3 regions of the Bradyrhizobium sp. BLXBL-01 genome follow, and region 1 is predicted to be linked to each of the others. Evidence: predicted binding sites of a transcription regulator. Region 1 holds the regulator's gene; each other region holds the start of a gene.
The links. The regulator LexA, encoded in region 1, represses DNA repair genes until DNA is damaged. The targets are predictions, from matches to a motif close to TGTTCNNNNTGTGTTCNG.
Positions count from the first base shown of each region.

Region 2: a site for LexA is predicted at 1,382-1,399, ahead of uvrA (excinuclease ABC subunit UvrA). Genes of this name have one in related genera too.
Region 3: a site for LexA is predicted at 1,358-1,375, ahead of ruvC (crossover junction endodeoxyribonuclease RuvC). Genes of this name have one in related genera too.

Region 1 covers NZ_CP182471.1:3,942,730-3,944,926, reverse strand. The annotation lists gene ACNJYA_RS18295 (molybdopterin molybdotransferase MoeA) at 1-639, shown strand, start outside; gene lexA (transcriptional repressor LexA) at 816-1,517, shown strand; gene ACNJYA_RS18285 (hypothetical protein) at 1,893-2,197, shown strand, end outside.
Region 2 covers NZ_CP182471.1:4,061,800-4,063,996, forward strand. The annotation lists gene uvrA (excinuclease ABC subunit UvrA) at 1-1,286, opposite strand, end outside; gene ACNJYA_RS18865 (outer membrane protein) at 1,558-2,197, opposite strand, start outside.
Region 3 covers NZ_CP182471.1:1,378,539-1,380,735, forward strand. The annotation lists gene ACNJYA_RS06465 (methyl-accepting chemotaxis protein) at 1-209, opposite strand, end outside; gene ACNJYA_RS06470 (YebC/PmpR family DNA-binding transcriptional regulator) at 429-1,175, shown strand; gene ruvC (crossover junction endodeoxyribonuclease RuvC) at 1,406-1,933, shown strand; gene ruvA (Holliday junction branch migration protein RuvA) at 1,930-2,197, shown strand, end outside.

The sequences.
Region 1 (2,197 bases):
CCTGGTCCCGGTCAGATCGTCTATTCCAATGGCTATGCCCTGCACGCCCTTGCCCGCAGCGAGGGCGCCGAGACCATCGACCTCGGAATTGCCGCCGATACGCTGGAGTCCACGTCCGCCGGCATCCGCCGCGCGCGCGAGAGCGGTGCCGACATCCTGGTCACGACCGGCGGTGCGTCGGTCGGCGACCACGATCTGGTCCAGCAGGCGCTCAAGGGCGAAGGCATCGAGATGGCGTTCTGGAAGATCGCGATCCGGCCCGGCAAGCCGATGATGCATGGTCGCCTCGGCGCGATGCGCGTGATCGGCCTGCCCGGCAATCCCGTGTCGTCATACGTGTGCGCCTTCCTGTTCATGGTGCCCTTGATTCGGGCCCTGTCGGGCGGTTCAGTGATTCATCATCAGCGCGAGCGCGCCGTGCTGGGCCGCGACCTCGGCGCCAACGATCAGCGCGAGGATTATCTGCGTGCGCGGCTGGAGGTGCGCGACGACGGCACGCGCGTCGCCCTTCCCGTCAGCCATCAGGACTCCTCCCTGCTTGCGAATCTCTCTGCGGCACAGGTACTTCTCGTGCGCGCACCGTTCGCGCCGAAGGCCGAGGCCGGCACACCTTGCGAGGTGCTGCGGCTGCCCGTCTGAGCTGCTGAGCCACACGCATTCCGCGAGTTCGGCCGCGTTCACCATAAATTAAGCAGTTGCGGAACACATATCGAACATATAGTGTCCGTTCATGATTTGTTTCGAGGATGTAGCGGCTTATTGCCGACTTCATCGTCTCGGAATCGAACGACATCAACCGGGGGACTTTGGTCGAGATGTTGACGCGCAAACAATACGAGCTTCTGCGGTTCATCAGCGAACGTCTGAAGGAAAGCGGCGTGCCGCCGTCCTTCGACGAGATGAAGGATGCGCTCGACCTGCGCTCGAAGTCAGGCATTCATCGCCTGATCACTGCGCTTGAGGAGCGCGGCTTCATTCGCCGCCTGCCCAACCGCGCCCGTGCCATCGAGGTGATCAAGCTGCCCGAGCTCCAGGCCGCAGCCGGCAATCGCCGCGGCTTCACCCCGAGCGTCATCGAGGGCAATCTCGGCAAGGTGCGCGCGAGCTCCAGCCCGCCCGCGGATGAGGGCGAGCGCCCCGTCGCGGTGCCCGTGATGGGCCGCATCGCGGCCGGCACGCCGATCGAGGCGCTGCAGACCCGCAGCCACACCATCAGCGTCCCGCCGGACATGCTCGGCTCCGGCGAGCACTACGCGCTCGAGGTGCGCGGCGATTCGATGGTCGAGGCCGGCATCCTCGACGGCGACATGGCGCTGATCCAGCGCAACGAGACCGCCAATACCGGCGACATTGTGGTGGCGCTGATCGACGACGAGGAGGCCACGCTCAAGCGCTTCCGCCGCCGCGGCGCCTCGATCGCGCTCGAGCCCGCCAATGCCGCCTACGAGGTCCGCATTCTTCCGCCGAACCGCGTGAAGATCCAGGGCAAGCTGATCGGGCTTTACCGGAAGTACTGATACCGGAAGTAAGCGCTACGCGCGCTTCGATCGTCGATCCAAGATTGGAGCGGATACTTGTCCGCTCCGGCTGGATGGTCTTTCTGGTTCTGCGCTGACTGTTCGGCGCCTCTTCCCGCGCGACACTCGCCCATGCGGACACGCGGCCATTTCGCTCCGCCGGTAGAGTTGTGCCGACAGCGCCGATAGTGCGGGCCAAATGCAAGGACGCGAGGTTTGTTCCTATCGAATCCGGGAAAGATAATGTGATCGCGTGCTGCGGATGCGAGCCGCAGATTTGCCCATAACCGAGCAGAGCGTTGGAGGCTTCCACTCTGATAGAGGCCTGCGCCTCGAAAGAGACGCGGGTCGCTATCCCAGTATGAGGAGCACCCGATGTGTGACTATAGCCTGCATGCCGTCGCGACGCGCCCCGCCGAAGTTGGCGAGACGATCGTCACGACAACCTTCCGCGGCACCTCGACGCGCGGCTTCGCCTCCGAAGCCGATCTCTCCGTCGCGGTCTGTCTGCTGCCGGGAACGGAGCTCGCTTTCGCCGATAACGTCCGCTACGACAACCGCTGGATCTGGACGCGCACCGTCAACTCCCGCGTCGGCAAGTTCGGCAAGATCGACCCGCACATTCCCGATCGCCATCATGACGCGATCGAATTTCCGGACGGCAAGTACGTGCTGGTGAC
Region 2 (2,197 bases), 120 kb from region 1:
GCCCACTCGCTCTCGGTCTCGCGGTAGCGGCGGTTGATGTTGGTGATGACGCCCTCGAACGGCTTCTTGGTGTCGTAGGAGCGCACCCCGTCCTCGTAGGAGAACTTGATCTCGTCCTCGCCCGAGCCGTAGAGGATCGCGTTTTGCGTCTTCTTCGGCAGGTCCTTCCACTTGGTGTCGAGTGTGAATTTGTAGTGCTTGCCGAGCGCGGTCAGCGTCTGCACGTAATAGGGCGATGACGATTTGGCCCAGGGCGCGATCGCGCCCTTGCGCAGCGTCAGATCCTTCTCGGGGATGACGAGGTCCTCGTCGACATGCTGCTCGACGCCGAGGCCGCCGCAGGCGGGGCAGGCGCCGTAGGGGTTGTTGAAGGAGAACAGGCGCGGCTCGATCTCGGGGATGGTGAAGCCGGAGACCGGGCAGGCGAACTTTTCCGAGAACAGGATGCGCTCGGGGCCGCTCTTGTCGTGGATCTTTGCGGTCTTCTTCTTCTCCTCCGCAGGGGCAGCCGCCGCTGGCGCATCGGCGAACTCGACGACGGCGAGGCCTTCGGCGAGCTTCAGCGCAGTCTCGAAGCTCTCGGCGAGGCGCTGGCCGATATCGGCGCGCACCACGATGCGGTCGACCACGACGTCGATGTCGTGCGGGAACTTCTTGTCGAGGCTCGGGGCTTCCGCCAGCTCATAGAAGGTGCCGTCGATCTTGACGCGCTGGAAGCCCTTCTTGAGCCATTCGGCGAGCTCCTTCTTGTACTCGCCCTTGCGGCCGCGCACGACGGGGGCGAGCAGATAGAGGCGGGTGCCCTCCGGCAGCGCCAGCACGCGGTCGACCATCTGCGAGACGGTCTGGCTCTCGATCGGCAGGCCCGTGGCCGGCGAATAGGGCACGCCGACGCGCGCCCAAAGCAGGCGCATGTAGTCGTAGATCTCGGTAACGGTGCCGACGGTGGAACGCGGGTTCTTCGACGTCGTCTTCTGCTCGATCGAGATCGCCGGCGACAGGCCGTCGATCTGGTCGACGTCGGGCTTCTGCATCATCTCCAGGAACTGGCGGGCATAGGCCGACAGCGATTCGACGTAGCGGCGCTGGCCCTCGGCATAGATGGTGTCGAAGGCGAGCGAGGATTTGCCGGAGCCGGATAGGCCGGTGAACACCACCAGCTTGTCGCGGGGAATCTCGACGTCGATATTCTTGAGGTTGTGCTCGCGCGCGCCGCGGATCGTAATTGCGCGCAGGCTCGAGCCCGCGTTCTGTTGTTGGCGCTTCGCCCTGATCACTTCGTCCATCCCAGAGGTCCTCGAGGAATCCAAAGACGCGCGATCGCGCCAATGCAAAAGGCGCGCTTCGCCCGGAACCGGGATCGGCGCCGATGGGTATGGCAGCGAACGTAGGAAGAACGGCGGCGGATTTCCAGTGGGAGTTGCGAATCGTCAACGGATTGTTGGCGCGCTGGCGGCATCTGGCAGCAGGAGCGCTGCGGAACCCCTGTCGGAACAGCCCGCCCAAAGCAAAAGGCCGGCGCGAGGCCGGCCTTTCGTGACGATGTGACTTGGAAGATCAGTACTTCGCGACGACCGGGCCGCCGAAGGTGTAGTTGAGGCGAACGGTGCCCATGTCGACATCCTGCTTGATGCGGTCGGTCCGGTCGTTGATGCCAAGCACCGTGAAATTGACGTTGCGGCCGCCCATGAACAAGTGGTCGTATTCGATCGCAACGGACCAGTTCGGTGCGAAACCGAATTCGATGCCGGTGCCGACTGCGCCGCCCCAGCGCGTCTCGCTCGCGCTATCGAAGACCACGCCGCCGAGAAGGCCGTCATACTTGGCGTGCGTGACCGCGGCGCCGCCCTTCACGTACCAGAGCACGTTATTCCAGGCGTAGCCGACCTGGCCGGTGAACAGGCCGAGGGCATCGATTCTGGTCTGATTGACCACGGGTGCGAAAGCGGCGAGCGGGCTCGCGTTCGATCCCTTCAGGTTGGCCCAGTCGCCTTGGGCTTCAAGGCCGAACACCCAGTTAGCCGACTGCCAACGATAACCGACCTGGCCGCCGACGAGACCGCCGGTCGCGTTGTGACAGCCTTCGGACACGACCGGGATTGCCACACCGAGCACGGCATTGAGATCCCAGCAATTGCGGCTCGATGCACCGCCGCCGTTGATGCCGAGGTAGAAGCCGCTCCAGTTGTACACCGCG
Region 3 (2,197 bases), 2.6 Mb from region 1:
TCGGCTCCGCCGGCGACGGAATTGGCGGCGCGCTCGAGCTGGCGGATCATGGCGCCGAGCTCGAGTTCCAGCAATTCCAGGATTTCCCGGGCCGAATCACTTTCGGCGGTCGGGGCGGGTGCGGCAGGGGCCGCCGGCTGCGCAGCCTCCGGGGCTGCCGCAGGCGCGGCCGTGTCCGGCAGACGCTTCCGAAATAGTCCGAACGCCATCAGCTCTCTCTTGTCGGGGAACGGTCGGGCGCTATTTTCGCAAGTCGGAATGAAATCAGGGTTAACGGTGCCCGACATCTAGGCAGGCGCCATTACGGCGGCTACCTTTACAGGGCTACCTCAGGAGCAGCCGAGCCCTTTGATTCCGGTGGGTGGGCGGCCTATAAGGCCGCGCTTCCCGCACTCACCTTGACGCACGCTTCCCTCACGAGACCAAGCATGGCCGGACATTCCCAATTCAAGAACATCATGCACCGCAAGGGGCGGCAGGATGCCCAGAAGTCGAAGCTGTTCGGCAAGCTGGCGCGTGAAATCACCGTCGCCGCCAAGCTGGGCACGCCCGACCCCGCCATGAACCCGCGCCTGCGCGCCGCCGTGATCGCTGCGCGCCAGGAGAACATGCCGAAGGACAATATCGAGCGCGCCATCAAGAAGGCGCTCGGCAGCGACGGCGAGAACTATGACGAGATCCGCTACGAGGGCTATGGCCCGGGCGGCGTCGCCGTCATCGTCGAGGCGCTGACCGACAATCGCAACCGCGCCGCCTCCGACATCCGCTCCTTCTTCACCAAGTCCGGCGGCAATCTCGGCGAAACCGGCTCGGTCTCCTTCATGTTCGACCGCACCGGCGTCATCGAATACGACCGCAGCGTCGCCTCCGACGATGCGGTGCTGGACGCTGCGATCGAGGCCGGCGCAGACGACGTCGTGTCCGGCGAGGGCGGCCACGAGATCTACGCCTCGACCGAAGGCTATCGCGACGTTGCCAAGGCGCTGGAAGCCAAGTTCGGCGAGCCGCGCAAGGCCGCGCTGATCTGGAAGCCGCAGAACACGGTGACGGTCGACGACGAGACCGGCGAGAAGCTCTTGAAGCTGATGGACCTGCTCAACGAGCACGACGATGTCCAGAACGTCTACGCCAATTTCGAGGTGTCGGACGCGCTGATGGCGAAGATGGGCGGCTGATACCTCGCTCCGGATTCTGCTGTCGTCGCCCGGCTTGACCGGGCGACCCAGTATTCCAGAGACGCGAGAGGGATACGGATAAGCCGCGGCGTACTGGATACCCCGCTTTCGCGGGGTATGACGACGGAATGTGGAGTGGGCGGCGGTGCTCACCCGAGATACCCCACTTCCCCTGTTACTTCCGTTCTGTTTCTGTTTCCCATCCCGCGGCCAGCCGCTATCACTGGCCCATGACTGCGCTTCCGATTCGTGGCCCCGTTCGCATCATCGGCATCGACCCCGGCCTGCGCCGCACCGGCTGGGGTGTGATCGAGGCTGAGGGCAATCGCCTGATCTACCTCGCCTGCGGCTCGGTGGAACCGCCGGACGATTTGCCGCTGGCGAGCCGGCTGCTTGCGATCCATGAAGGCCTCGCTTCCGTCTTGTCCAGCCACCAGCCGATGGAAGCCGCGGTCGAGCAGACTTTTGTCAACAAGGACGGCGTTGCTACGCTGAAGCTCGGACAGGCCCGCGGCGTCGCCATGCTTGCGCCCGCAATGTTCGGCATTTCTGTCGCCGAATACGCGCCGAACCAGGTCAAGAAGACCGTGGTCGGCGCCGGCCACGCCGACAAGCAACAGATCGCGATGATGCTGAAGATCCTGCTGCCGAAGGCCGAGCCGCCGTCCGCGGACGCCGCCGACGCGCTCGCCATCGCCATCACCCACGCTCATCACCGCCAGAGCACCGCGCTGCGGCTGAAGGTGGTGGGGATATGATCGGCAAGCTCAAGGGCCTGATCGATTCTTACGGCGAGGACTTCGTCATCCTCGACGTCGGCGGCGTCGGCTATCAGGTGCACTGTTCCTCGCGCACTTTGCAGCATCTGCCCTCGCCAGGCGAAGCCGCGGTGCTGTCGATCGAGACCTATGTCCGCGAGGATCAAATCAAACTGTTCGGCTTCCGCACCGATCAGGAGCGCGAATGGTTTCGCCTGCTGCAGACCGTGCAGGGTGTCGGTGCCAAGGTCGCGCTCGCCGTGC